Regions from separate parts of the Romboutsia sp. genome, predicted to be linked through region 1. Evidence: riboswitches for the same ligand, from Rfam matches in the RefSeq annotation. Region 1 holds a riboswitch; each other region holds the start of a gene.
The links. Region 1 has a riboswitch for cyclic di-GMP ahead of AC11VW_RS02825 (glycosyltransferase). Riboswitches for the same ligand answer to the same signal wherever they lie in the genome.

Region 2: linked by a shared signal. The riboswitch ahead of AC11VW_RS00415 (YveK family protein) and the one ahead of AC11VW_RS02825 (glycosyltransferase) in region 1 are both predicted to bind cyclic di-GMP.
Region 3: linked by a shared signal. The riboswitch ahead of AC11VW_RS10920 (type IV pilin protein) and the one ahead of AC11VW_RS02825 (glycosyltransferase) in region 1 are both predicted to bind cyclic di-GMP.
Region 4: linked by a shared signal. The riboswitch ahead of AC11VW_RS10225 (flagellar basal body protein) and the one ahead of AC11VW_RS02825 (glycosyltransferase) in region 1 are both predicted to bind cyclic di-GMP.

What each region holds. Positions count from the first base shown of each region.
Region 1 is NZ_JBXKIW010000023.1:6,977-14,862, forward strand. Features, by position in the region: gene AC11VW_RS02790 (Rpn family recombination-promoting nuclease/putative transposase) at 366-1,202, shown strand; gene AC11VW_RS02795 (DUF2798 domain-containing protein) at 1,542-2,015, opposite strand; gene AC11VW_RS02800 (MarR family winged helix-turn-helix transcriptional regulator) at 2,188-2,616, shown strand; gene AC11VW_RS02805 (hypothetical protein) at 3,000-3,239, shown strand; gene AC11VW_RS02810 (hypothetical protein) at 3,437-4,006, shown strand; gene AC11VW_RS02815 (MarR family winged helix-turn-helix transcriptional regulator) at 4,225-4,662, shown strand; gene AC11VW_RS02820 (MATE family efflux transporter) at 4,674-6,062, shown strand; cyclic di-GMP riboswitch class II at 6,311-6,393, shown strand; gene AC11VW_RS02825 (glycosyltransferase) at 6,592-7,719, shown strand.
Region 2 is NZ_JBXKIW010000005.1:5,558-13,443, forward strand. Features, by position in the region: gene rseP (RIP metalloprotease RseP) at 1-805, shown strand, start outside; gene ispG (flavodoxin-dependent (E)-4-hydroxy-3-methylbut-2-enyl-diphosphate synthase) at 913-1,968, shown strand; cyclic di-GMP riboswitch class II at 2,250-2,331, shown strand; gene AC11VW_RS00415 (YveK family protein) at 2,451-3,131, shown strand; gene AC11VW_RS00420 (CpsD/CapB family tyrosine-protein kinase) at 3,143-3,874, shown strand; gene AC11VW_RS00425 (sugar transferase) at 3,906-4,595, shown strand; gene rfbD (dTDP-4-dehydrorhamnose reductase) at 4,628-5,503, shown strand; gene rfbA (glucose-1-phosphate thymidylyltransferase RfbA) at 5,507-6,421, shown strand; gene rfbC (dTDP-4-dehydrorhamnose 3,5-epimerase) at 6,424-6,996, shown strand; gene rfbB (dTDP-glucose 4,6-dehydratase) at 7,001-7,886, shown strand, end outside.
Region 3 is NZ_JBXKIW010000072.1:13,675-21,560, reverse strand. Features, by position in the region: gene AC11VW_RS10940 (hypothetical protein) at 1-895, opposite strand, end outside; gene AC11VW_RS10935 (PilN domain-containing protein) at 888-2,486, opposite strand; gene AC11VW_RS10930 (type II secretion system F family protein) at 2,499-3,704, opposite strand; gene AC11VW_RS10925 (GspE/PulE family protein) at 3,719-5,398, opposite strand; gene AC11VW_RS10920 (type IV pilin protein) at 5,534-6,007, opposite strand; cyclic di-GMP riboswitch class II at 6,136-6,218, opposite strand; gene AC11VW_RS10915 (ribose-phosphate diphosphokinase) at 6,462-7,412, opposite strand; gene glmU (bifunctional UDP-N-acetylglucosamine diphosphorylase/glucosamine-1-phosphate N-acetyltransferase GlmU) at 7,499-7,886, opposite strand, start outside.
Region 4 is NZ_JBXKIW010000065.1:8,178-16,063, forward strand. Features, by position in the region: gene fliG (flagellar motor switch protein FliG) at 1-464, opposite strand, end outside; gene fliF (flagellar basal-body MS-ring/collar protein FliF) at 481-2,034, opposite strand; gene fliE (flagellar hook-basal body complex protein FliE) at 2,057-2,380, opposite strand; gene flgC (flagellar basal body rod protein FlgC) at 2,398-2,802, opposite strand; gene AC11VW_RS10225 (flagellar basal body protein) at 2,807-3,133, opposite strand; cyclic di-GMP riboswitch class I at 3,566-3,650, opposite strand; gene AC11VW_RS10230 (tetratricopeptide repeat-containing glycosyltransferase family 2 protein) at 3,895-4,965, shown strand; gene AC11VW_RS10235 (hypothetical protein) at 5,016-6,506, opposite strand; gene AC11VW_RS10240 (class I SAM-dependent methyltransferase) at 6,541-7,161, opposite strand; gene AC11VW_RS10245 (CDP-glycerol glycerophosphotransferase family protein) at 7,283-7,886, opposite strand, start outside.

The DNA of each region.
Region 1 (7,886 bases):
CTCATCTTTTAAGCTTCTCATATCTAAATATTAGTATAATTATAGTACTATTTTGTAAGAAATGCATTATATATTTTTTTTTTTCGTTATATTTAATTAAATCGTTGTGCTAGTTAAATTTTACACTAATAAAACTCCGACAAATATAAAAACCTAAGATTACATCAAAATCTAAAGGAGATTTTTATATGTTGGAGCTTAATAAATATTATATCCAGAAGATAGAAAATTTAACTGATTTATTTACAACTAGTTTTGTGATTGTAGATGGATCACTTTAAAGGTGTAATTTAGTGTAAAGGTGAAATTAATGGTAATCATTATATGATATAATATAATAAATATAGTGAAAGGGTGGATAAGAAATGAATAAAACATTATTAAGTCCTAAAGTTGACTTTGTATTTAAGAAAATATTTGGGTCAGAAAAACATCCAAATATACTTATATCCTTTTTAAATGCTGTAATGAAACCAATAGATCAAATAAAATCGGTAGAGATAAGAAATTCAGATATAGAAAAAGATCATATAGAAGATAAATACAGCAGATTAGATATAAAGGCAATAACTAATAAAGGTGAAAATATAAATATAGAAATACAAGTTAAAAATGAATATAATATGATAAAAAGAAGTTTATACTACTGGAGCAAGATGTACGAAGAGCAAATTGTAGAGGGCGATAATTATGATAAGCTGTCAAAAACAGTATGTATAAATATATTAGATTTTAAGTACTTAAAAAATGAAAAGTTCCATAATGCATATAGATTAAAAGAAATTGAAACTAATGAAGAGCTTACTGATACAATTGAAATACATTTTATAGAAATACCGAAGTTATCAAAGATAAGTGGAAAAGAAGAAGTAACGGATATGTTAGAAGCTTGGGTTGAGTTTATAAATAATCCAGAGAGTGAAATTGTAGAAAAATTAGAAATGAGCAAGGATGAAATTAAAGAAGCAAAAGATGAGTTAATAAAATTAAGCTGTGATCCAAAAGAAAGAGAGCTTTATGAGAAAAGAAAAGAATCTATTTTGAATAAGGTTAGTGCATTAGAGAGTGCTGAAAAAAAAGGTAGGGACTTAGAAAAAATAGAGATTGCAAAAAACATGATAAAAAACGGATTGGATGATATATTAATAGCGAATATAACAGGCTTAAAAATCGATATTATATCAAATTTGAGAGACAAATAAAGATAGTGACTGTGTTTTATAATGGTTAGTGAGACTAATGTTTAGATACTGCAAATCAATTTGTGTTTTTGAGCACAAATTGATTTACACTACCACAAAAGGGAACTGAAAATCCAGTTCCATAGTGATTGTATTTTATCATTGTAAAATTTTGATAAATAACTTAAGATAATTCTACAATAAAATACTCACATGCCAATTATTTAGAATGTAAGCGTAAAATTGTCCCCACCTGTTGTTCAGAGGGGGACTTTGTTATGCCGATAAATTATCTTTTTTATTTGCCTTGTCTTATTTGACAAGGCCTTATAATTATACTAAATATAAATTTATACTGAATTAAGCTGCATTTTTATTAATAGTTACAGGATACATATTAAAAAATATTGTCCTAATAATAGGTGATACAATAAATAAGTTTAATGGTATAGCAAAGATAAAGTTTTTGATTATACCTAGACCATAAGCAGGTAATAAAGCATGTCCAAATCCTACATTTGTAACGGCACCGAAAAATGACATCCAAAGAACCATACCACATCCAGTAAAGAATGACATACATATTCCTCTCTTCTTCATACTATCTTCAGGTTTTAAAATTTTACCAACTATAACCTTAACTATTTTACCAACTATAAAAATATCTCCTATTAATGCAAATATAAATGCAGGGATAAATCCTACTATAGCGTGTTTTAAAACATTCAATGAAATACCTTCCATTAAAGCTAAGTTATAACAACTCATTATAAATACCATTGTTGTACATATCATCAAAATAAATATAAAATGTTCTTTTTTGTTATTGCCCAAAATAAAATACCTCTTTCTTATAATTTCGTCAACTTAGTTGACGTAATTCATAATAACATAATTAAATTATATTGTAAACTTAGTTTACAAAAAAATAACTTAAAGATATTTAAAAAAGAGATATAATAATATAGTATAGAATTGTAATGATGGATATTTAAGGAGATAAGAAATGCAATCATATATTACAGATTTGAATTTAGTAGATTTAATAAGTGAAAAGCATGCTAAGCTTAGGAAAATGGTAAGAGATAAGTGGGTAGAGGCTGGAGAAGAATATATAACTGATACAGAATCATATATGCTAGCTTTACTAGAAAGGGAACCTATGACAGTGGCTCAATTAGCTAGAAAAATTGATATATCACGTCAAGGTGCTCACAAATGTTCAAAAGGATTAATTTCAAGGGGTTATATATTATTGGAAAATATTGAAGGAAACTCTAGGGATAAGGCGTTGATATTAACTGACAAAGGTCATAGATTTTGTGAAAAAACTTTAATTATTAAGAAAAAAATTGAAAATGATATAAAAAACTCAATTGGTGAGGACGAGTTAGAGTTATTAAGGAAATATCTAAGTAAAACATGGTTTAAGTAGAAGTTATACAGATTATTAAAATTATTTCAAGATGGTAAGTTAAATTGCAATTTCAAATTGAATCGTGGACATGATTGTTATAAATCATTTTAACTATTGAAACTCATAAATTAGGTATTGATAAAATCATCAATACCTTTTTTGAAATTACAAGGGGATTATAATACTTCAAAATCTGTGGAAAACTTGTGTATTAAAGTAATATCAATGTATTCAAGAAAATAAAAAGTGACAAAAAGGTTATAAATATAGTGTGTATATTGAGTGAATGCTATAATAAAGATAAGTTCACAATTGTTATACAATACGAAATAAAATATTTTTGATACAATGATTGGATTTTAACTTATTTTCTCTAAGCATAAAACATAAGGGGGATTACTTTGAAAAAAATATTTTTTTACTTACTTTCATTATTGAGTATAATTTGTATGCTACTTGGTTTTTTTCTAAAAAAATCAAATCTTATGGGCTTCGGATTCTACTTGCATTTTATTGATGCGACATACGTTTCTTTAGAAGAGTATAAGAACTCTAAGAAAATTACATCTAAAACAATATACTATCCATTAATTCTTTTAATATTTACAACTATTGTAATATATCAAGCTGTACTAAGTTAATTAATTTGACTTATGATGAGGCTATAGAATTAGTGAAAAGGTACTTTCAGATGCTATTAAATAATTATAAATTAAAATTGATATAGGAGATTTTGTATGGACAAAAGAAAGAATAATTTGAGTAAAAAAAAATATATTAAAATATTGATTGCATTATTATAATACTGGTAATTTTTTTTAGAAAGGTATGTGTAAATATGGACAAAGATAAAAATAAATTCATTATACTAATAATATTTCTAGTAGTTACAATAGCATTAATATATCCATTATTAGTAGATAAAAAAGGAAATGATACGCTAGATAACAATATAACAAAAATAGAAAAAGACTATGTATTAGAAGAAACTCTTGCGCCACCACATTCATTTTCAGTTGCAGATTATAGTAGGTGGACTGAGAGTTCAAATCCTTTACTACTTAGCGAGGGTAAAATTAATTCTATAATTGAGCCAATAACTAATACAGAAGATATAGAATCCATTATTGATATATTAAACAGTAAAACTTATACTCAAATTACAGAAAGTGAATTTAAGTTTTATTTCAATAAACCAAATGCTGATATAAGATTTTCACTTCAAGCATCTATTGAATCAGATTTTCTTGATAGATACCTATATCCATACAATATATTTATAGGAAATGATTTATCTTTTGTTATGCGACTTGGAAAAGATTTAGATTACAGTTACGTAAAAGGAACTGTAACGAATAAAGATATAAGTAAAATTGAAGATATTTATAAAAATAAAAAAGAGCAATAAAAAATAGGTGTATCATTGCACCTATTTTTTATTTTGAAGAAATACTAAATGATATGTATTTCAAAAGAAACATTAGTGTAACTTTTTTTAAATATATACATAAAATATTACTAATGATAAAAAAGTTGTATCTGCAACTATTTTCTGCTATAATAGAATAGTTGCGCATGCAACTAATAAAATGGTTGCGCATGCAACTAATAAAAGGTGGAATAGACATGAATAAAGAAAATTGTAACGATAATAGATATATAGGTAAATATATTTCTCAATTGTACAGAAAAGCAAGTATATTTATAAATAGAGAAGTATCTAAATATGATATTAGATCAGGTCAACTTATATTTCTAATGGATCTATATGCTCAAGATGGAAAAAATCAAGAAGAAATATCTGAAAGATTAAAAATAGATAAAGGTACAACTGCTAGAGCTCTAAAAAAACTAGAAGAACAAGAATTCATAACGAGAGTTAAAGATATAGATGATAAAAGGGCTAATAGAATCTATTTAACAGAAAAATCTAGAGAAGTTAAAGAAGATATATATAGTGTTTTTGATGATTGGAACGAAAAAATAAGTGAAAATTTAACTAAGGAAGAAGAAGAAACACTAAAAAATCTACTTGAAAAAGTATGTAAAAATATAAATATATAAGGAGGAAGATTATGGATAATAATCAGAATATATTAGGCACAGAGCCAATTGGTAAGTTACTATTAAAATATTCAGTGCCAGCAATTATAGGGATGATGGTAAGTGCACTTTATAATGTAGTAGATAGAATGTTTATAGGAAATATACCAGGTGTTGGTCCTATGGCAATAACAGGTCTTGGAGTGGCAATGCCAATAATGACAATAATAATTGCCTTTGGAACACTTGTAGGTGTAGGATCAACTACAAATGTATCTATAAAGTTAGGTGAAGGAAAAAAAGAAGATGCTGAACGTATAATAGGAAATACAATAAGTTTAGCAGTGATAATAGGTATTACATTATCTATAGTTGGAATAATATTTTTAAATAAAATACTTATTATATTCGGAGCAAGTGAAGGTACGCTTAATTATGCAAAATCTTATATGAGTGTAATACTACTTGGAACAGCATTTAGTATAATGTCAATGATGTTTAGTAATTTAATAAGAGGCGATGGAAATCCAAAGCTTTCAGCTATTATAATGATTGTAGGTTGTGTTACCAATATAATATTAGATGCATTATTTATATTTGTATTTAATATGGGAATACAAGGAGCGGCATTTGCCACTATAATATCCCAAGCAACTACATCAATGTGGGGATTATCATATTATGTAAGAGGAAAATCAAACGTAAAACTTAGAAAAATAAATTTAAAGTTAAATAAAACAATTATAGCAGCAATATTCTCAATAGGTTGTGCTCCATTTGCAATGCAAATGACGAATAGTTTGGTTCAGATTATATTAAACATTTCATTAAAAAAATATGGTGGAGATTTATCAATAGGAGCAATGGCAACAATAAGTTCAATAAGTATGATATTTATAATGCCTGCATTTGGTTTTGTGCAAGGAATGCAACCTATAGTAGGATTTAACTACGGAGCTAAAAATTATGATAGGGCTAAAAAAACTTTAAAAATAAGTTTATTATCAGCAACATTTATATTTGTATTAGGTGCTTTATTTGTACAGCTTGCACCACAAGTTTTAGTTGGAATGTTTAATAAGGATGTACAACTTATGAATATAACTGTAAGTGGATTAAGCAAATATGCATTTGCAATGCCAATAATAGGGGTATCTATAGTAGGTAGTAACTACATGCAGTCAACAGGAAAAGCAAAGATGGCTATAGTATTAGGTTTATTAAGGCAAGTTATAATATTAATACCTATGATATTTATATTACCTAATTTCTTTGGTTTAAATGGAGTTTGGTTTGCACAACCTACTGCTGACATTGTATCAGCACTTATAACAGGTATAGTTTTAATTAAAGAGATTAGAAAATACTCTGTAAATGAAGAATATGAATTAAGTGAAGAAGTAACAGTTACTGCAGTATAAAATCTATAAGTAGAGAAGAAATATAAATGAGCACAGTCGTAGATTATATCTTTAATGTAAATATAGATAAGGTGGATATTAATGTTTTATATTGAAAAATAAAATTGAAATTAACAAAATTCATATAAAAGAAAAAAACAAGCAAATTACTTTAAAAATGAAATTCAAGTTTTGCAGTAAAAGAACTAGTTTTGTCGAATATATATACAAATAACACATTAAATGTTAATATTTAGCATAAATGTTAAGAAATAGATAGAAACTGAGAAGTATGTCTTGTACCTGGGCACCTGAGGCATATGGAGATAGTGGTGCAACCGGCTATAATTACTGAAAAAACACAGAAACATATATAAAGTATAACTTTATATGTTTCTGGTGTACAGAAAATATAGTCTTTTTTTTGTATCTAAAAATAGGGTAATCAAACGAGAGGGTAACAAGTAAATAAGGCAATAGTAGAAGAATCAAAAGAGCAAAAGAAAGTAGCTTATTTATAAGATAAGTTATTTAAAAAGCGGAGGAAAAAATGACTAAAATAGCAATTGCTCATGATTGGCTAACTAATATGGGTGGAGCAGAAAAGGTAATTATAAACTTTAAGCAAATATATGAACAAGCTCCTATATATACGATTTCATATAATGAAAATAATCTAGATGAAGAGTTAAAAAATATAGATGTAAAAACAAGCTTTATACAAAATTTTCCTAAGGGAAATGTAAAGCATCAAATGTATTTACCATTTATGCCAACTGCATGGGAGCAGTTTGATTTTAATGAATATGATGTGGTTTTATCAAGTTCATCTTCATGTGCAAAAGGTATAATAACACCTCCAGATACTACACATATATGTTATTGTCATTCTCCAATGAGGTATGCATGGGAATTTTACAATGAATATATGGAAAGAGAGAATATGGGGAAATTAAAGAAGCAACTTATTAAATATATAATGAACTACATACGTATTTGGGATAGAGCATCTGCAGATAGAGTTGATTATTATATTGCAAATTCAAAGAATGTTGCAAAAAAAATCTATAAACATTATGGAAAAGAAGCAGATGTTATACATCCACCAGTAAAAGGGTCATATTTCAATATATCTGATACTGATGAAGAATACTTTTTAATAGTATCTAGACTAGTTCCTTATAAGAGGGTTGATTTAGCAGTAGAAGTATTTAATGAATTAGGGTTACCTTTGGTTGTTATAGGAGGAGGATCACAACTTGAATATTTAAAATCTATAGCTAAGCCAAATGTAAAAATATTAGGAAGACAACCTGATGAAGTTATAAAGGAATATTATTCTAAGTGTAGGGCATTTATATTCCCTGGAGAAGAAGATTTTGGAATAACTCCACTTGAAGCACAAGCTAGCGGACGACCTGTTATAGCTTTTGGCAAAGGGGGGGCTTTAGAAACTGTAGTTGCTGATCAAACAGGTTTATTCTTTAAAGATCAAACAGTTAATAGTTTAAAAGATGCTGTATTGCAGTTTAATGAAATGCAGTGGAATAAACAAGATATCAGAAATCATGCTTTAATGTTTGATGAAGAAATATTTAAGCATAAAATAAAATCATATGTAGAAGAAAAAAAATATGAACATAAAAAAATCATGAGTAAAATGGGGAGAGTATTATAATTACTAGGTATTACAAGTAGAAATATTTGATTATATAAAAGTCAAATATCTATGCTCGATTGAGAAGATGAGGGATAAAATGAGATACAATAAACAGAATTTACTTAAAGCATTTTTAAAGAAGTACATTGTGTTATTATTTTTTATAATAAATTTAATTTTGACGT
Region 2 (7,886 bases), on a different contig from region 1:
TGAAGACGGAGAATCAAGAGATCCAAGATCATTTGGAGCTAAAACTATACTACAAAGAGCAAGTATACTATTTGCAGGACCATTTTTCAATATAATATTTGCAGTAGTACTACTAGTACCTGTATTTTTATACACAGGAACACCAAGTACAACACTAAAGCAAGTACTACCAAATAGTCCAGCACAAATAGTAGGAATGCAAGCAGGAGATAAAATAATAAACATAAATGGAAATGAAACAAAATCATGGGAAGATGTAATAACAATCTTACATAAATCAAATGGTAAAGAAGTAAACATAAAAGTTGAAAGAAATGAAGAAACAAAAGAATTTAATTTAAAACCACAAAAAAATGAACAAGGTCAATACGTAATAGGAATAGCTACGCAATTTGAAAAAAACTTTTTCAAATCAATAACTAGTGCAGTTACAACGATAACAAGCGCAACAAAGCAAACATTAACGTTCTTTGGTCAGCTAGTAACAGGAACAGTACCTGGAGGAGTAGGAAATGCAGTAGCAGGTCCAGTAGGAGTAGTGGGAATGGTTTCAGATGCAGCAAAAACAGGGATACCTAACTTAATGAGCATAGCATCAATGATAAGTTTAAGCTTAGGAATATTTAACTTATTACCAATACCAGCGCTAGACGGTGGAAGATTATTTATGCTAGGAATAGAAGCTATAAGAGGCGGAAAAAAAATAGACCCAAACAAAGAAGCAACAATAAATATGATAGGATTTGCACTACTAATGGGCTTCATGGTATTTATAACATACAAAGATATAGTTAAACTATTTTAGATGTTAAATTAAAATTTAAGTTTAAAATATATTGAATTAATTTGAGTTGACAAATAGTTTAATTAAAATAAATATGATAAAATAAAAGTTAGAAAATAGGTGATAAGATGATCTATAAAAGAAGACAATGTAGAGAAGTAAGTGTTGGAAATGTGAAAATAGGTGGCAATAACCCTATAAGCATACAATCAATGACAAACACTGATACAAGAGATGCAGCTGCAACAATAGCACAGATAAAAGCATTAGAAAATGTAGGCTGTGACATAGTCAGAGTAGCAGTGCCAGACATGGAAGCGGCAAAAGCAATAGGTGAAATAAAAAGAGCAGCTAATATACCAGTAATAGCTGATATACACTTTGATCATAGACTAGCAATAGAAGCAATAGACCAAGGAGTGGATGGAGTTAGAATAAATCCAGGAAACATTGGAAGCATAGAAAAAGTTAAAATGGTAGTAGAAAAGTGTAAGCAAAAAAACCTAAAGATAAGAATCGGCGTAAACGGTGGTTCATTAGAAAAAGAACTACTAGAAAAGTATGGATCAGCAACGGCTGAGGCACTAGTTGAAAGTGCACTAGGACATGTGAAAATACTAGAAGACCTAGACTTTAGAAATATTGTAATATCACTTAAATCATCAGATATATACAAAACAATAGAAGCCTATGAACTAATAGCTAAAAAAGTAGACTATCCACTACACATAGGAATAACAGAATCAGGAAGTGTAAAAAAAGGAACAATAAAATCTTCAATCGGAGTAGGAGCAATGCTTCTAAAAGGAATAGGGGACACAGTTAGAATATCACTAACAGGAGATCCTTGTGAAGAAATTATAGTTGGAAAAGAAATACTAAGAAGCTTAGATTTATTAAATGATAAAATAAAAGTAATATCTTGCCCAACATGTGGAAGATGTAACATAGACCTTATCAGTGTGGTAAATGAAGTAGAAGAAAAAATAAACCACATGGAAAAAGATATAACAGTAGCCATAATGGGATGTGCAGTAAACGGACCAGGAGAAGCAAGAGAAGCCGATATCGGAATAGCTGGTGGAAAAGGCGAAGGACTACTGTTTAAAAAAGGTGAAATAGTTAGAAAGATAAAAGGAAATGACTTAGTAAAAGAATTACTGCAAGAAATAGAAAAATATTAAAAAAAAGTACTAATATGTTGAAGCATATTAGTATTTTTTTATTGGAAAATAAAGTGAAAATCAATAAAATTCATATAAAATAAGTGAAAATAAGTAAATTGCTTTAAAAATGAAATGCTAGTTTTGTAGCAAAAGAACTAGTTTTGTAACAAAAAGGCTAGTTTTGTAACAAAAGAACTAATTTTGCGATAAAAAAACTAGTTTTGTAACAAAAGAACTAGTTTTGTCGAAGATATATAAAAATAATACATATAATGTTACTATTTACCTATAAATGGTAACAAATAAATAGAAACTGAGAAATATGTCTCGTATCTGGGCACCTGGGACATATGGAGTTAGTGGTGCAACCGGCTATAATTACTGTAAAACACAGGAATATAAAGTATAACTTTATATATTCTTAGTGGCAGAAAATATAGTCTTTTTTTGTGCCTAAAAAAATAGGCATTGTAAATATAAAATAATATGGAGGAAAGCAAATGGAGGAAACAATCGACTTAAGAGAGTATTTTGGCATCATTAAAAAAAGATTTTGGATTATAGCAATTATAACAGTAGTAGCAGTGTTTGTTAGCGCAGGGGTAAGTTTCTTTGTATTAAAACCAGTATATGAAGCAAATTCAACGATAATAGTAAATACTGACCAAGACAAACAAACACAAATGATAACACAAGATCAAGTTATAGTAACAGAAAAGCTAGCAGTAACATATGGAGAAATAATAAAATCAAGAACAGTATTAAAACCAGTAATAGATAATTTGAAATTAGACCTAACATATGAAGAACTATCAAAAAAGATAACAATATTGCCAGTCCAAGACACTCAAATAATAAGTATAAGTGTACAAGACACAAACAAACAAAAAGCTAGAGATATAGCAAATGAAATTCCAAAAGTATTCACAAAAGAAGCAAAAAGAATAACAAAAGCAAATAGTGTAGAAGTAATAGATAAAGCTATCGTACCACATGAGCCTATTAAACCCAATAAGATAATGAACGTTGCAATAGCAGCAGTACTTGGAGTTATGATAGGTCTATTTGTTGTGTTTTTGATAGAATATTTAGACAATAAAATAAAAACACCACAAGATATAGAAAAACACCTAGGATTACCAATATTAGGAGTAATACCAAATGAAAAAATAGCAAAATAGGGGGATAACAAATGAATAAAGTAATAAGTATAAATAAACCAAAATCTCCTATAGCAGAAGCATATAGAGGAATAAGAACAAGCATAGAATTTGCAAACTTAGATAAAGAAATAAAAATAATAAGTGTAACAAGTAGTAGAAAAGACGAAGGTAAAAGTACAGTAATCTCAAACTTAGCAGCAAGCTTTGCAAACCTAGAAAAAAAAGTACTAATGTTAGATGGAGACTTAAGAAATCCAAGTGTACATAGAATGTTTGGACTAAGCAACATACATGGACTTACAGATGTGCTTGTTAATAATAAAACATTTGTAGAGTGTGTACACTGTACAGATACAAAGAACTTACACGTACTAACATGTGGTCAAGTACCACCAAACCCATCAGAAATGCTATCGTCTAAAAAGATGAGAGAGTTTGTGGAAAGTCTAAAAGAGCATTATGATTACATATTTATAGATGCACCACCAATAGGACTAGTTACAGATGCAGGAATAATATCAACATATACAGATGGGACAGTATTTGTAGTTGGTGCTAACGAAACAGATGTAGAAATGGTAAAGCTAGCTAAAGAAAGATTAGACAATGTTGGAGCTAATATACTAGGAACAGTACTTAACAAATTTGAAGCAAATAGTTCAGGATATGATTATTACGATTATTATTACAAAGAAGAAAAAAGCGGCAGAGCGTCAAGAAATAATAAGAAAAAGAATAAAAAAGAAAAAGCAATGGCATAAAATAAAAATTTAATATTATGGGGGGATAGTAGTGCAAGCAAACGTTATATTTGAAGATGAAGTGGATGAATCAGCCGTAGCTATTGACTTAAACCATATTGAAACCAATAATTCAATGTTTTACATAGTAAGTAAAAGGATAATAGACATTGTTGGTTCTTTAGTTGGAATTATATTATTATCACCATTATTTTTAGCAGTAGCTATATTAATAAAGCTAGAAGACCCAAAGGGCAAAATATTCTTTACACAAGAGAGAAATGGACGGTATCCAAAAACTTTCAAGATGTATAAGTTTAGAAGTATGGTACATAACGCAGAAGAACTACTAGAAACATTAAAGGACCAAAATGAACAAACAGGTCCAGTATTTAAAATGAAATATGACCCTAGAATAACAAAAATAGGGAACTTTATTAGAAAAACAAGTATAGATGAATTACCGCAGTTATTCAACGTACTTAAAGGGGATATGAGTCTAGTTGGCCCTAGACCACCAATCCCCCATGAAGTACAACAGTATACACCATACCAAATCCAAAGGCTTGTGGTAAAGCCGGGTCTTACTTGCATATGGCAAGTAAGTGGAAGAAATAGCATTGATTTTGATGGTTGGGTAGACCTTGACATTAAGTATATACGGACAAGAAGTTTATTACTTGATATTAAATTGATATTTAAAACATTTTTTGTTTTATTTGGAGATGAAAATGCATCGTAGTATTTAAATATATATAGTTAAGAGGTTAAAAAATGAAAATATTGATAACAGGCAGTAAGGGACAATTAGGACTAGAACTGACAAAACAACTAGGAATAAAAAAGTCTTATGAAATAATACCTACGGATAGAAACGAATTAAATATTGTTGACATTGATAATGTAAATGAAGTTATATTAGCGCATAAACCAGATGTAATTATAAACTGCGCAGCACATACAGCAGTTGATTTATGTGAAACAGATATAGAAAATGCATATAAAATAAATGCAATAGGTTCAAGAAACTTAGCAATAGCTTGTGAAAAAGTAGGAGCTAAATTTGTACAAGTATCAACTGATTATGTATTTGATGGAAAAGGAAATAGACCATATAGAGAAGATGATAAAACCTGTCCAAATTCAATATATGGAAGTAGTAAGTTGATGGGAGAACAATTTACTAAAGAGTTCTGCTCAAAATATTTCATAGTTAGAACAGCATGGTTATATGGCGAAGGAAATAACTTCGTAAGAACTATGATTAAATTATCGGAAACTAATAAAGAGCTTAATGTAGTAAATGATCAGTTTGGAAGTCCAACAAGTACAGTAGACTTAGCAAAAGCTATAGTAGATTTGATGCATACAGAACATTATGGAACATACCATGGTACATGTGAAGGACAATGTAGTTGGTACGATTTTGCCAAGAAAATATTTGAAATAAAAAATATAGATATAAAAGTAAATCCAGTAAGTAGTGAAGAATTTAAAAGACCAGCACCAAGACCAGCATACTCAGTTTTAGATAACTTTATGCTTAAGTTAGTTGATTTAAATTCATTTAGAAACTGGGAAGATTCTTTGATTGAATATTTAACAGAGAATGAAGGTTTACAAGAAGTAGCTATAACAGAGGGAGAGTAACATATGAAAGGTATTATATTAGCAGGGGGATCTGGAACTAGATTATACCCAATAACAAAATCAGTGTCGAAGCAATCATTACCAATATATGATAAACCAATGATATATTATCCAATGTCAGTATTAATGTTAGCAGGGATAAAAGATATATTAATAATATCAACACCAAGAGATATAAAAATGTTTGAAGAATTATTTGGAAATGGAAATAATTTAGGTCTTAATATAGAGTATGCTGTTCAAGAACATCCAAATGGACTTGCAGAAGCATTTATAATTGGCGAAGAATTTATAGGAGATGACAAAGTAGCATTAGTACTTGGAGATAACATATTCTATGGATATGGATTCAGTGAAAGATTACAAAAGGCAGTAGAAAGAGATGAAGCTACTATATTTGGATATCATGTAGTAGATCCTCAAGCTTTTGGAGTAGTAGAGTTTGATAAAGATTTTAATGTACTATCAATAGAAGAAAAGCCAAAAATTCCAAAATCAAATTATGCAGTACCAGGATTATACTTCTACGATAATGATGTAATAGAAATAGCTAAGAATGTACAGCCATCTGAAAGAGGAGAATTAGAAATAACAGCTGTTAACAATGAATATCTAAGAAGAGGTAAGCTAAAAGTTGAACTGTTTGGAAGAGGAATGGCGTGGTTAGATACTGGAACTCATAGAGGATTATTAGATGCATCTAATTATGTAGAAGCAGTTCAAACTAGACAAGGTCTATATATAGCATGTTTAGAAGAAATAGCTTATAGAAAAGGATATATAGATAGAAGCCAATTATTAGAATTAGCAAAACCACTTATGAAAACTGAATATGGAAAATATTTAGTAAAAGTATCAATGGAAAATACACAAGATGAAGAAACTGAAAAATTAGTTGCAGTAACAGTAGAGGTGTAAATATGGGAAACTTTAATTTTATAGAAACCAAAATAAAAGATTTATATATAATAGAGCCTAAAGTATTTGGAGATGATAGAGGATACTTTATGGAAAGTTACAATAGAAAAGACTTTGTAGAAGCTGGATTAGATATGGTATTTGTTCAAGATAATGAGTCAAAGTCTAAAAAAGGTGTGTTAAGAGGAATGCATTTCCAAACAAAGCATACACAAGGAAAATTAGTTAGAGTAACTCAAGGTGCAGTATATGATGTTGCGGTAGATTTAAGAAAAGGATCACCAACATTTGGACAATGGGAAGGTATACTTCTTACAGCAGAAAATAAAAAGCAATTTTATGTTCCAGAAGGTTTTGCACATGGCTTTTTAGTTGTATCTGATGAAGCAGTATTTAATTATAAGTGTACGGATTATTATGCACCAGAGTATGATAGTGGACTTTTATGGAATGATTCAGAGGTAGGAATAGAATGGCCTTTAGATGGAATAGAAGAAATACTACTTTCGGAAAAAGATAAAAAGCAGAAAACTTTAAAAGAATTAGACTTATCGTTTGAATATAAAGGAGAGTAATAATATGAAAAAGATATTAGTTACAGGTGGAGCAGGTTTCATTGGAGGAAACTTTGTTCACTATATGGTTAATAAATATCCAGAATATATGATAGTAAACTTGGATGCATTAACTTATGCTGGGAATTTAGAAACATTAAAGCCTGTTGAAGATAAACCAAATTATAAGTTTGTAAAAGGTGATATAGCAGATAGAGAATTTGTATTTGAGTTATTCAAAAATGAAAAGTTTGATATAGTAGTTAATTTTGCAGCTGAATCTCATGTTGATAGATCAGTTGAGGACCCAGGGATATTTGTTCAAACAAATGTTATAGGAACTCAAGTATTATTAGATGCATCTAAAGAATTTGGGGTTGAGAGATATCACCAAGTATCAACGGATGAAGTTTATGGAGATTTACCACTTGATAGACCGAATTTGTTCTTCACAGAAGAAACTCCATTAAATCCAAGTTCACCATATTCAGCATCAAAGGCAAGTGCAGATTTCTTAGTACATGCATATCAAAGAACATTTGGACTTCCTGCTACAATATCTAGATGTTCGAATAACTATGGACCATATCACTTCCCTGAGAAGTTAATACCTTTAATGATATCTAGAGCATTAAATAATGAGAGCCTTCCGGTATATGGTAATGGAGAAAATGTTAGAGACTGGTTACATGTTGAAGATCATTGTTCAGCTATAGACCTTATAATACACAAAGGTAGAGTTGGAGAAGTTTATAACGTAGGTGGACACAATGAAAGAACAAACTTACAAGTTGTTAAGACTATACTTAAAACATTAGATAAGGCTGAAAGCTTAATATCTTATGTTACTGATAGACCAGGTCATGATTTAAGATATGCTATAGACCCTAATAAATTAGAAAATGAATTAG
Region 3 (7,886 bases), on a different contig from region 1:
TAGTAGTGGCAAATGGATTGTACTTACCTGGCTTCCACTTACTAGAATTATCATTATCTAACTCTAATAACGGATTATCCGAAGAATACATCATAAATTTAAACGTAGCCTCTATAGTCCCATTTGACTTAGGTTTAACTGCCTCTTTAGGATTTACATTTACTTGACTTTCTGTGTAAGGCTTACAAACTTGACACGCTACAGATTTTTTACTTAAAGAAGGGGCTCCATATGAAACCTTTCCATTATTAGCAGCCTTTTCTCCTTGTAAAACCGAACAATTTTCCTTATGATACGCTGTTCCTGAATTAGTCCAATAAACAGTTTTATCAAGAGCAATAGTAGACTGATTATTATTTGTAGTATCTTCCTTTGTTTCCTCTGGAATATAAGTTTCCATATTATAATCAAGTATCTGAGTCATATTCTTCTGCTCTTCCATATAGTACATTATATCTCTAATATGTCTATAATCTCCTCTAACTGATATAGTAGTAGGTATAGCATAAAAAGTTTCATATGGAATAGGTTCTTCCATAGAATACTCAATTAAATCCACACTAACATCACTCATAAGATTGGAAAGTCCTATTAAAAACATACCATCTTCCATATTATGAGACAATATTCTGCTCTTTACTTTGATTTCTCTATTCAAGCTGTCTAAATTTTCCTTCTTTAATGGCATTTCATTTATTTTACTTTCATAATCAGCTACCTTTGTTTCTATATCTTTCAAGTTATTTACTGATACTTTATAATCTGTATATCTTGGATATACAAATAAAAATCCATATATAAAAATAACTCCGAATATACCTGCTACCGCTAATATTTCCTTAGCATTTAACTCTTTTTGTAATATGCTCTGTTTATCCTTTTTTTCCTTAATCACCAGAAACTGCCCCCTCTCTCAATACTAAAACTATATTGAAAGTATATCCTCCATTTTCCTCGTCCTCTGAACTATTTTTTAACTTTACTGATTTAAAATAATTCATTTTACTTAAGTTATGTGTAAATTGACCTACTTTATCAGGGCTACTTACAACGCCTTCTATATCTATAACATTCGGTATTTGGTTATATACTGGAGTTTCCGTTTTCTCTTCAGTTGTTTCAGTATTCTCTGTATTTTCTTGATTAACATTTTTTGATGGTGATGTTTTTTCTGATTGATTTTTCTCAGATTTATCTTCAACCAACTCACTATCATAATATGCATCTATGCTAGTCAAATCAGCTCTATAAGGAATGCTTCTATCTATTGAAGTTAAAATATTTCCCCATCTTACAGATTTGCTACTTAACATATCATATATACCAACTTCTTCTTTTGCTTTATTTATTTTATCATCAATATCTTCTATGTCTTTATATTGAATTATTATTTCATCTAGTTTACTTTGTGCTAAATTAGTATCATGCTTTATCTTCATATCCATAGCACCAAATATAAGATATGGTGCAGCTAATATACCTAATGCTATTGGCACAACAACTATACCTTGCTTTAATAATTCACTCTTCTTCTGTTTATTTCTTCGACTAAGAGGAAGTAAATTCATATAAGCATAGCCTTTTTTATCATTAGGAATGCACATACTTCCTAATATATCGCAAGCTTTACTAATCTCATGACTTTGAAGATCTCCTTGTATATCTTCTTCTATATCAAATAATTCTTCTATTCCTATGACTATATTACTATTAAAAGTTTCCTTGAAACTTTCCACTACGTAATTATTTTTATTACATTCACCGACTAAAACTATAGTATCTACATTTTTACCAAAGTTTCTAGAAGAATAAAAGTTCATAAGTCCTTTAATTTCCTCAACTAAAGCTAATGCCACAGAATAGTTTGCTTGTTCATTTATCCTAACAGGTATATTATCATGTATAAATAAACTATCTTCTTTATATATATTAACAGAACTTCCGTAACTACCTACATTTAGCATCATTATGTCATCATACTCAATTTTTTTAAGTAATCTGTTATATGAAGTAGACATAGTATCTATACGTTCCACATTTAATTTGAACTCTTTAAATATATCTAATATTATTTCTAATTCATCATTTAACACAGCTGCTATAACAACATCTAATGATTCTTTATCATCTATAATTTTTTCGTCCGTTACTTCATATGAGAATGTATATTGATCATAATCTAATGACATCATCTCATACATTTCATTGTTCATTATTCCATCTAAATCTTTTGGACTAACCTTTGGTATGTGATTGGATTTTATTATTACATCCCTAGTATTTAAAGAAAAAATTACACTTTTCGCTTTTGAAACATTTAACTTTAATGCCTCTTTAAGAAGGCTATATTTATCATTGCTATCTATTTTTACATCTTCAGAAGATAAAAACTTAGCATTTTTTATATTGTATTGCTCTTTTTTCTTATTATAGATTCCTTCAACTATAGATATATAGTTGTCATAATATGATATATATAACTTCATCTTTTGTCCTCCCTATAAAGCGTCGTATATACTTAACATTGGTAAAAATACTGACATAACTAATATCGCAACCATAATTCCAACTATTATAATCATTATTGGCTCTATCATGGCTACTAATCTAGTTAAGTATATATCTGACTCATACTCATAAAACTCTGCCATTTGATCAGTTATCGTTTCAAGCTGACCTGTTTGTTCTCCTATGGCTATCATTTGTATAAGTACTGAATCAAAATAGTTATGTTTTTCTAAATTTTCTGCTAAAGTTTCTCCCCTTATAAGACCTTCTTTAGCATCTGCTACTGCTTTTTCAGCTAGTGAATTATTTAAACTTGCTTTTATATGATCTAATCCTTGCAATAGAGGATATCCTGTTGATACAAATAAATATAATGACCTTGAAAATCTCATAGCAACTATGCTATTTATACCCTTTCCTAATAAAGGAACTTTGTTTATTACCCTATCCTTATTATCTCTACCTAACGGTGTTTTGATATATTGTAATAAAACGTACACACCTATGCCTATAAAAACTAAAACTAGCCACCACCACTTACTCATAAAACTTCCTAGAGCCATGATTATCTTAGTTGATAAAGGCAAGTCTGCCCCAATTTCTAATATAGATTCCATCATTTGAGGTATTATAAAACTAGTAAATAAGAATAGCATTGCAAAAGAAAGAATTCCTACTATAGCAGGATATGTTGATGCATTCTTAATTTTTTGATTTATTCTATGTTCTCTTTCATAGAATGTAGCCATACTTTTTAACACTGCTTCTATTGTTCCTGTCTCTTCTCCAGTAGCAACCATGGCTCCTAAAAGCTTAGGAAACTTTGAACCTTTTTCTAGCATGGCATCCGCAATAGTAGAGCCCTTTTTTACTGAATCTACTATTCTACTTATCTCTGCTGCTAATATTTTATTCTCTGTTCTTTTTGCCAATGTCTCTAAACCAATTACACTATTTATACCTGAAGATATAATTATAGCAAACTGTCTACAAAAGTGACTTATAGCATCTGGCTTTAATTTCTTCCTTTTTTTCTTACTCATAAATGAAGTAGATTCTTTTTTTTCCTTTAAATCTACTACTCTAAGCTTTTTAGCTTTTAATTGACTTCTTGCATCAATTAAATCTTTTGCTTCGATTACTCCCTTTGTTTTTGAACCATTTAACATGATTGCAGTGTAACTAAATTTACTCATATTTTATCATCCTTTTACTCGCTTATAAATGTTACTCTTATCATTTCTTCCACAGAAGTTTGCCCACTCATTACTTTTATTGCTGCATCTTGTCTCATTGTTTTCATTCCCAATTCATTAGCTTTTGCTAATATTACATCTTCCCTTGCTCCTTGGTCAATTAAATCTCTGATATGTTTTGTAACTTGTATCATTTCATATATACCGAGTCTTCCCTTATATCCAGTATTATTACATTTATCGCAACCTTCACCTTTATATAAAGTTAAGTCTTTATCTAAACCATAGTTTAACGCTTTCTTTTCACCTATACCTGCTTGATATTCAACTTTACAGAAAGGACATATTTTTCTAACAAGCCTCTGTGCTACAACACCTACTAGTGATGATGTTATTAAGAAACTATCCATTCCCATATCTGAAAGTCTTGATATCGCACCTACTGCTGTATTAGCATGTAATGTACTAAGTACAAGGTGTCCTGTAAGAGATGCTCTTATAGCTATTTCTGCTGTGTCATGATCTCTTATTTCTCCAACCATTATTATATCTGGGTCTTGTCTTAGAAATGCTCTTAAAGCACTTGCAAAATCTAGACCTGCTTTGTAATTTATTTGCGATTGATTTATACCTTTTAATTCATACTCAACAGGGTCTTCTATTGTAAGTATATTTTTTTCAACATCATTTAGCTGGTTTAGCATTGAATATAATGTAGTCGTCTTACCACTTCCAGTTGGACCTACTACAAGTATTAGTCCATATGGTTTTGCTAAAAACTCATCATATATTTCTATACTTTGTGGGCTAAATCCTAATTTTTCTTTACTAACCATGAAACTTGATTTATCAAGTACTCTCATAACGACTTTTTCATCTTTACTAGTTGGCATTGTGGATACTCTAAAATCTACAGGTTTACTATCTACTATTAAATATATTCTACCATCTTGCGGCAATCTTTTCTCTGAAATATTTAAGTTCGCCATTATTTTTATTCTACTTATTATTGCTTTATACGCTTTTGCACTTGTTTTCATATGTTCCATGAGAATCCCGTCTAATCTGAATCTAACCCTCATGAAATCTCCGTCATATTCTATGTGTATATCACTTGCTTTTTTTCTAACTGCACTTTCTAAAATATTGTGAACTAATCTGACTATAGGAGCTGAGTTTACATCTTCTTCTCCTGTTATTTCATCTTTTAACGTGTTTTGTATATCATTTTTTGCGTATTCACTTATCGCTTTATCTATATCTGTATTTGAATACCATACTTCTATTGCTTGGTTTATTTCTGATATCGTTGCTATATTTGGTACTATATCCATACCTGTTATACGTCTAACATCTTGGATAGCTTCTCTATCTTGAGGATCTTCCATTGCCAGATACAGCCTGTTGTCTTCTATTTTATATGGAAATACTTTGTATCTTTTGCATATATTTTGTGGTATTTTTGGTATTGCCTCTGGTCTTATATTTGATGGGGTAAGATCTATGTTATCTACATTTAGTAGTTCTGTTAGTACGTTTGTTAGTAATTCTGCACTTATTAATCCTTGCTCTATAAGGATTTCACCTATTCTTTTTCCTGTTCCTTTTTGTAGAGATAGTGCTTTTTGTAATTGTTCTTCTGTTATGTATCCGTATTGAACTAATTTATCTCCAATTCTTATTTTTTTTGGCATATTTTCACCTCATTTATGTTATATAAGCTTTAAATTGATATCTTTTTAAGATTTATAATAAATAAAAATACAATTAAGTATTTATTATAAAAAAAAGAGTTTAAATCTTAAAGATAAAAACTCTTTTTCATTAAATTAATTTCCTTTTATAAGTGTATAACTAAGCGTTGTTGCACTTACATAACCATTCGTAGTTTTAGCGGCCTCAGTTTTTCCAATCCCTAAATCTTTGACTAATTTATTTTGGGCCTTATCACTAAAAGTAGCTGTAACTTGTAATACTAAATCAGTTGGAACTGATCCAGTTAATGTATAGGTAGCCCCTTCAAATGGTTTAGATAAGTTCTCAATCTCTCCTGCTAGAGCATTTTCTAACGTCACCGTACCTGATGTTGCAGGATATGCTCCTGTATCCGAATATTTAGCTAGCGATGCAGATTTTATAGCACTTATATCTGTTTCTAAACTAGCAACTTTACTTTTTTCTATATTTTTAAATAAAGCTGGTACTGCCACTACTGCTAACACTCCTATAATAGCTATTACTACTAATAATTCCACTAAAGTGAAACCTTTATTATTTTTCTTTTTCTTGAAGTTTTTTATCATATAACTTCCCCCTTATTATTTTTTTATATAATATCCCTCAACCAATATAAGTCCTAATCATTTATCAGGAATATTTTACCAAAACAAAAAGACCATCCTTATCTCTTAGCTAACTTAAAGTTAACTTAAATAAACATAGTCGGTTGCACCACTAGCTCCATATATCCTAGGTGCCCATATACAGGATATACTTCATCGTCTCTAATCACTACCATTTATTTACATAATACCATGTATTTCTTTTAAAATCAACAAATTCAATATATATTTTTACTACTTTAGTGTATTAAAATACATATTATATTTAATCGATTATATATATTTTAATAATACTACAGAACTATTCTTGTACTAATTTGAAATATAATCTAATTATAATAATTTCTCAGGAAATCTTTCAGAAAAAAATACACCCTATTTATAATAAATAAGGTGTATCTAGTAATATTATTAATTAGAATAATATACTAACAGACTCGTTAGAGAATATTTTCTTTATAGCATCCCCAAATAAAGGAGCTACAGTCTTGATTTGTATTTTATCTATTTTCTTATCTTCAGGAAGTTGTATAGTATCAAGTACTATTAACTCACTTATAACTGAACTTTCTATTCTTTCTATAGCTGGCCCTGATAATACTCCATGTGTACAACAAGCATAAACATCCTTAGCACCAAATTCTCTAAGTGCATTGGCTGCATTTACTATTGTTCCAGCTGTATCTATCATGTCATCTAATAATATAACATTCTTTCCTTTAACTTCGCCTATTATGTTCATTATTTCAGATACGTTAGCTTTAGGTCTTCTTTTGTCTATTATAGCTATTGGAACATCTCCATCTAAGCTATTAGCAAATTTTCTAGATCTTGTAACACTTCCTAAATCAGGTGATACTACTACTAAATCTTGTATTTGCTTTTCGTTGAAATAATCTGCTAGTATTTTTCCACCTTGCAGATGATCTAGAGGTATATCAAAGTATCCTTGGATTTGCGCTGCATGTAAATCCATTGTTAATACTCTATCCGCTCCTGCTGCCGTTAATAAGTTAGCAACTAACTTAGCCGTGATTGGATCTCTCGCCTTAGCTTTTCTATCTTGTCTTGCATATCCGTAATAAGGTATAACTGCTGTTATTCTTCCTGCTGATGCTCTTTTCATTGCATCTATCATTATTAATAATTCCATTAAGTTATCATTTACTGGACTATTTGTTGATTGAACTACGAAAACATCACATCCTCTTACTGTTTCCTTGATGTTTACTGATATTTCTCCATCGCTGAATGTTCCAACTTCACAGTCTGCTACTGGTACTCCTATGTAATCAGCTATCTTCTTAGCTAATTCTTTAGATGAATTTCCTGCAAGTATTTTGATTTCGCTTCCGCTAGTATTCATGTACATCCTCCCGAAAATTTAAACATTTGTTATATTTATTAAAAATTCAAGGCTATAGTGCCTAAAAATAATAATCCATTTAGTTGCTATTTCTTATCTTTTTGTTGTTGGTTTTCTACCCAACCTTCTTTTACTACCTGTCTTTGTCTTGCTATTGCTAATGCTCCTTGTGGAACATCTTCTGTTATAGTTGAGCCTGTAGCTATGTATCCTTTTTCCTCTACCGTTACTGGTGCAACTAAATTAGAGTTTGAGCCTATGAATGCTCCATCTTTTACTACAGATTTAAATTTACTTTTACCATCGTAGTTTACAAATACTACTCCACATCCGATGTTTACGTTCTTTCCAACGTGTGCATCTCCTATGTAAGAAAGATGTGATGCTTTAGAATTGTCTTCTATTGTAGCATTTTTAACTTCTACGAAGTCTCCTATTTTTACGTTGTTTCCTATGTTACTATTTGGTCTTAAG
Region 4 (7,886 bases), on a different contig from region 1:
ATATGAGAAAGAATTATAGCTATTGTTTGAGAACTTTCTCCTTGTATACAGGCTAAAATTTGTTCTGGCTCTGCTTTTCTTGCAGCCATAAACAGCTTTGTATATGCATCATATTTAATACCTTCTAAAAGCTTATTCGCCCTTTGACTTCCAAGTGCACCACTAAGTAAAGATGTTGCATAATCTATACCACCCTCTAGTACAAATTCTTTGCCCTTATTTAATTCTATAAACTCTTGAAGAATTTCTCTTCTCTCTCTAGCGTTTACAGTGTGTATGTTAGCTATTTCCAAACCTATTTTTTGTATTTTTTTATCAGATAAATTCATTATTATACTAGCTGACACATCAGTTCCTAATGTCATTAAAAGCACTGCTGCTTTTCTTGAACCACTAACTTTTCTAACCTTAGCTATATCACCTAGGTCAAATGCATTTCCTGATTTAGTAATTTCATTTTCCAAAATCAACAACCACCTTTTATTCGTTTAACCAGCTCTTAATTAATTCTGTAACTTGATCTGGATTTTCAGAAGCATAATTTCTAACCTCTTCTTCTAAAGTAATACTTTCCTCGTCTTCTTCACCATTAGCTAATCTATTTTTCTCTATCTCTTCTAACTTCTGATTTATTAAATCTATTTCAGCATCTTCATCAAAGTCATCTTCTTTGTTTTGATTTCTTTTCTTAATGATAAACATCGTTATTAATGCAATTGCTATTAGTAATAAAATTGCTCCTACTATATAACCTGTTGTTTTTAACACCTTAATTGCTCCCTCATCCTCTTTATTAGCATTGGTTTGATCATCACCATTCATGTTAAAATCCATAGCTACTACAGCAACATCATCGCCTCTAGCTTTTTGCATACCTATAGTATTTGCCACCATATTTTTAACATTTTTAGTATCTAAAGCATCTAAATTTCCATCAATAGCAACAGACGCTGTAATCTTATTAAGTTCGCCTTGAGCATTTATAGTTTTAGTTTCTATCTTTCCAACTTTATATTCTGTCTTCTGTTCTTTACTTTCACTAATTCCTTGTGCAGCATTCCCTACATTATTCATATTATTATCTACAGCACCGCCAGTGTTGCCTGCTTCTGTAGATTTATTTTCACTCTTTGACTCACTTATGACTACTTTGTTTGGATCTATTACTAGCTCGGTTTTTTCGCTAGTGTCAAAATTTAAGTCTGCATTTACAGTAGCCTTTACCTTACCTTCACCAAATATAGGCTCTAATAATCCTACAATAGACCTTTCTAAGTCTTCGCTTAATTCTTTTTCTGCTTTTCTAGCTATATCAACTCCATTTGAATTCGCTGAATTAACATTTCCTTTTTCATCAAATATACCTTCTGATAATAAATTCATATTTTGATCTATTACTTCAACATTTTGTTTTGGTATATTAGAAGTACTTGCAGATACTAATGACATTATAGACCTTACTTGACTAGGTTCTAAATTCGTACCTGGCTTCAAATTAATAGATACAGCAGCTTTTCCTGGAACACTTTCCTTAGCAAAAACTGATTTCTCACCTTGTGTTATCTGTACTCTTGCACTTTCTACTTGAGGGAAAGTTTTTATTGTCTTTTCTATCTCTCCTTGAATCATTCTTTGTTTTTTTATCTCAAATTCTTCATCAGTCATACCGAAAGAAGAACCCTCATCCATAAGTTCAAACCCCTTTGAACCATTAGATATACTACTTGATAATTCGAGTCTCAGCTTATCTACTTCTTCCTTAGGTACATATATACGATCTCCTTCTACCTTAGTCTCAACTTTTCTACTTTCTAATTCGCTAGTTATAACTTTAGCATCAGTAGAATTTAAACCTGAAAAAAGTACATCGTATTTATTATCTTTTGCATATTTAATTCCAAAAATAGTTGCCAAAATAATAGTTATAATTCCAATTATAATAGCTATCTTTTTTCCTTTTTTTAAGCCATTAAACTGTTCCTTTTTAGTGCCCATGAAATTTTTTATATTTTGTATAATTTCTTTTACATTCATTTATTTACTCCTTGTTAATAGCCTACAATTGCACTTTACTTATCTCTTGATAAGCATCAAATAACTTATTTCTAACCTCTAACATCAACTGCATTGACATTTGTGATTCCTGTACTGACAACATAACCTCGTGCATGCTTACGTTTTCACCTTTAATAAGGCCTTCTATCTTGTTGTTAGCATTCACTTGACTTTCATTTACTTTCTCTATAGCATCACCTATAACATCTGAGAAGCTTGCCTTTGACTCTTTTTTATTTACTAGCTGTTCATTATTTACCACAGTATTTTCTATACCTTGTGTAAATATATTTGACTTCGCTGCTATAGCACTTATACCTTGCATATACTCACCTCTTTATATTATCTTCCTATTTCTAGTGCTTTTGATAGCATACTTTTTTGTGCATTTAAAGTATCAACGTTAGATTCATAAGCTCTAGACGCCGTTATTAAATCTGACATTTCAACTAACATATCCACATTAGGATATTCCACATATCCCTTTTCATCTGCATCTGGATGTTCTGGCTCATATAGTTTTCTAAGAGGAGACTTATCTTCTTCTATTGATACAGTTTTTACACCTAGCATACCTAATTTCTCATCATAATTTTCAGAAAAAGTAGCAACTTTACGTTTATATGCCCCACCATCTTCAGTTCTTGTAGTTTTAGAATTTGCCACATTTGATGATATAATATCCATTCTCAATCTCTCTGCAGAAAGACCACTTGCACTAATTCTCATTCCACTAAAAACGCTCATTTACTTACCTCCCCGATATTACACTTTTTATCATCGCTAACTTAGTATTAGTAAGGTTCACTAAAGCATTATACTCAAGTGTTGTCGATGCTTGATTTACCTTTTCATTTTCTAAATCAATATTGTTTCCATCTTCTCTCATAACTGAAGTTGTATCAGTTTTTACTTCTATTTTAGGTTTATTTCCCATACTATCATTTAACGTTTCTTCAAAAGTTACATATTTTCTCTTATATTCTGGTGTATTTATATTTGCAATATTATTTGCAATAGTTTTACTTCTTAAGTCTGTAGCATCTAAGCTCATTTTCATTAAATTGTATATATCCATAACCCCTCCTAATTTGTTATTTTCAATAAAAAAACTATCCTCGAAAAGAATAGTTTAAATTACTTTTATAATATTATTCCTCATTGCTAATTGCTTGAATGCAAACCAAAATAAAATTATAAAATAAATTTTAACTACACAATTATCCAACGTTTTTATTTCATTTTAGTAAGCTATAATCTACATTATACACTTTTTTTCAATGACATTCTACATTTTAATATAAATATGACAACTATTTTCTAACTTTTTTGACTTTTTTAGATATAATAATTCATATTTTCCCTTTATGTGAAGTTATTCTTATTTTATTTTGAGTTCGACTTACAATTTATAATAATAATTATAATACATTGTTTTTTTCACACAAAAAAATACCCTTGAAAGAGTATTTTGTTATATCAGCAGTGATAACAAAAAGTTTATTAACTCTTCGGCAGCTGGCTGGCATAGTTTTTTAACTTTAGCCCCTATAGTTTTGCGTCGCTAGATTTCCCTAGGTTTGCCTATTAAATTTTATTTATATGTAAATTATACCATAATCTTACATAATATGAAACTTTTTTATTATATTTAAATATTTAAAGTCAGGATATTAGCGTCCTAACGATATCTAACATATATGCTAAATTTAAAGCTAAAAGAAAATCATAAATTAGCTTTTCTCAGTTATCAGAGCAATTAAATATAAATAAGGTTAAAAATAATACTTTTCATCCGTATAATAACTTTAGTATTCATAAAATTTGGAGGATAATATATTGCAAAAATTAAGTTTAGTAATGATTACTAAAAATGAAGAGTTTAAATTAAAAAGATGCTTAGAATGTGTTAAAAATATAGTTAACGAAATAATAATTGTAGATACAGGGTCTACAGATAAAACTAAAGATATAGCATTAGAATTTAATGCTAAAGTATATGATTATAAGTGGGATGATAATTTTGCTAATGCTAGAAATTATGCTATTAGCAAATCTAGTGGTGATTGGAACTTAATATTAGATGCAGACGAATTTATTATTAATATAGATTTAAATAGTATTTATAAATTTATGAATTCTAAAGATAAGACTATAGGTCAAATAAAAATAGTTAATTTATTTGAACAAGATGGTGAAATAAGAAAATCTAATTCTTTTATATCTAGATTAGCTCCTAAGGGTGTTTATTTTAATGGAAGTATTCACGAACAATTGGATTCTAGTTATCCTCGTAAAAGAGTAGATATCGAGTTAGAGCATGATGGGTATTTACATACTAATAAATTTGAGAGAAATATTTCTTTGATACTTAATGAATTGAAAGAAAATAGAAATAATTCATATTTATTGTATCAAGCAGCTAAGACTTATTATAGTAACAAGATGTATAAAGAGGCCTTACCTTATTTCGACGCTTTTTATACTAATTTTAATGTTGATACTGATGCTTTCGTTAAAGATGGTTTGATTCTTTATTTATACAATATTATTAAGGCTAATGAGTTAGAAAAAGGATTAAAAATTATCGATGATAACTTTGATATAATGAATAAATATTGTGATTTTTACTTTGTTTGTGGTGTATTTTTTACGGAATTAGTTGCTTCTAATCCTGAGCAGTATATGTGTTATTTTGCTAATATAGAGTTATGCTATTTAAATGCATTGCAATTAGGTGAAAGTAATGATTCTGATAGTGTCGAGGGAACTGGTAGTTATTTAGCAGCTTTTAATTTAGGTGTATTTTATGAGCTTATTGGTAACAGTGATAAAGCTTTAAAATATTATAATTTATCATATGATTCTAATTATATACCTGCATTAAATAGATTAAATTCATTTAAATAAGTTTAAGCCTTGTATATAACTGATTATATACAAGGCTTCTAATTATTTTTTTAACATTTTAATAATTCATTTAATTTATCAGTAATTTTTATTGCTCCAGCTTCACTCATATGGTCAAAATCTATAAAGTCATCTTCTATAAATATATCTTGTTTTGAAAAATTAATTATTTTTATTTTTATTCTTTCTTTTATTCCATCTACTATTTTGTAGAATTCTTTTTCATAGCTCTTATCTAAAAACTGATTATAATATTTAGTGTTTGGAAATACTACGATTATAGGTTCTATATTATTTTCTTCTAAAAAACTTATAAATTCATTAAATATATAGTTATACTCATCTGTAGTTTCTTTATATTTAGATAACTTATTATGTTGATTAGCTCTATATTCACCTAATCTAAATTTTTCCTCTTCACTAATATTACTCAATTTTACTCCACCTAAAATGCTATTACTCTCTCTAGTAAAATTTTTATTAAAGTATCCATTATTATCCCTATATATTAAATCTTTAAAATAGTAATCTAAAAATTGCAAATTAAATATATAGCTTACAACATAATCATTTAATATTTTTTCAATATTTAATATTTCTATAATATCCACTTTATCAGAATTATGTTTGTCTTTTAATATAGGATAGTATACATTTTTAACCATATTTGAAGAATACTCACTCTTAGATTTAGATAAATCATGATTTACTAAATAATATCCAGCCCCTATAATACATCTTTTTATATTTTTATTATTACTTATAGCTACTTGAGTTAACTTATATGAATAATATAAATCTTGGCTAGATAAAGCTAAACTCACTGAATTAGAATTTAGTAATTTAATATCTATTCCTGTTAGTGGATATGAATTTCCTACAACTAGAGTTTCTATATCTTCAAACTTATATTTTTCTAAAGATTTCAATAAGTAATTATAGTCATAGTTATTATAATATATTTTTTCACTTATATTGAACATATGATTCATTAACTTATCATAATATATAATATCATCAAAATACATTTCAAAATCTAAATCCTCATTTACAGTTTCTTCACTTAATATTAATGCATTTATTTCTGTAGCTTGTGCTACATTATGTAAAATTTTAAATTCATTTATATCTTCTATGATGATAATATTCTTATTTAAAGATTTATTTAATATACTATATTTATCTTTTCCGTAAAAATATATGTTAATTTTAAAACCATTTAAAATTTCCTTTTTAAGATTATATAATAATAATTTTAGTTCATCTCTAATCTCATACTCACTTATACTTTCACATTTATTTGGACTATTAAATTTCTCAATTATATTTACAACTGAATCTGCTAATTCGTTAAATTCATCGACGTTTGAATAGTACTTATTATTGTTTTGTATAAAATCAGCTAAATCATTTATTATATCTATGAGCATATCTAAATTTATATATTCTTTTTCAAGAAGTAAAATAATACATTCTAATATTTCAAAGTTCCTTAAATATATATCTATGTTATACTTATTTTTATTACATCTATATTTCATGATTTTTCCACCTTGTTTTTCATAATTATTAAAATTATTGTTTTTGTGCAATAATTCTAATAACTATTGGGTTTTGATCTTTATATATAGCATAATTATTACTCTCATTTGAAAGAACAATATTAAACCCAACTGATTTTAATTTTCCTACCAACTCATCCATTACTATAAACCTTCTACGATGTTCATTATAAATGTATATATTTCTACCGATATTAGTTCCTAAGCCGTATATTTCATCTTTTATACTACGTACTTCAATAAAAAATAAACCTTTAGATTTCAAAGAATCATAAACTCTTTTTATAAGTACATCTTCTTCTTCTTCTAAAATTGAATGTATCGTAAACCTGCTGTAAGCATAATCAAATGTTTCATTTTTTAATATATTAGTTCTAATAAAATCATCCGATACAAACTCTATTTTTCCACTATAATTATTATTTAACGTATTTATAGAAGTATCAGATTGGTCTATTGCTACAACATCTACTCCAATTTCACTAAAAAATATAGAATCTCTTCCATTTCCACACCCTAATTCAACCATTTTTTTATCTTTTTCTAAGTACTCCATAATATCCATAGCAAACTTGGATGGTTGCTTTGGTGCTACCTGCTTACTGTAATACTCATTCCAATATTTATAATCCATCTGTCTATATCCTCCCAATGATATTTTATATATTCAAAATAATGTTATATACTACTTTAATTAAAATATTAATTGTATATACATTACTTATCAGAATATACATTTTTATCAGTTTTATAAATTAATTTGATTTTTTATTCAAGACTTTGTCTATATAGTTCCATACTCTTAACGATGATTTGTCATCTTTATTCTTATAGAATACATCCCTCAACTCTTCTCTTTTTTGTTTAAAACAGTCTTTATTATTTATATAGTTATTAATCTCTAGTTGTAATTTTTCTTGAGTTTTAACTTTAGGTCCAGCTGTCCAAAAATCATAAGGCTCTAAGCTTATACCTCTTTCTTCTCTATATTTATCTATATCTGTATTTACAAATATACAAGGTTTGTTCATAAATAAAAAATCTCCATATATACTTGAGTAATCCGTTATCAAAATATCTGCACAATTTAAAACTTCATATAAATCTAAGTTTTTTTCCTCTAAATCTTTATTAGATACAAATAATAAATTTTCTAAATTTAAACTTTCCATGCTCTTTGTTATTAGTCTTTCTTCAGCATGATGAACTTTTGATATACAAATAGCGTTATTATCTTTTAAGAATTTATTAAATTTAATATAATCAAATCCATTTATTTTTATACTATCATCAAATTTTTCTCCATTTACAATTCCTGTATTTTCATGAATATGGAATGTAGGCATATTAAATATAATT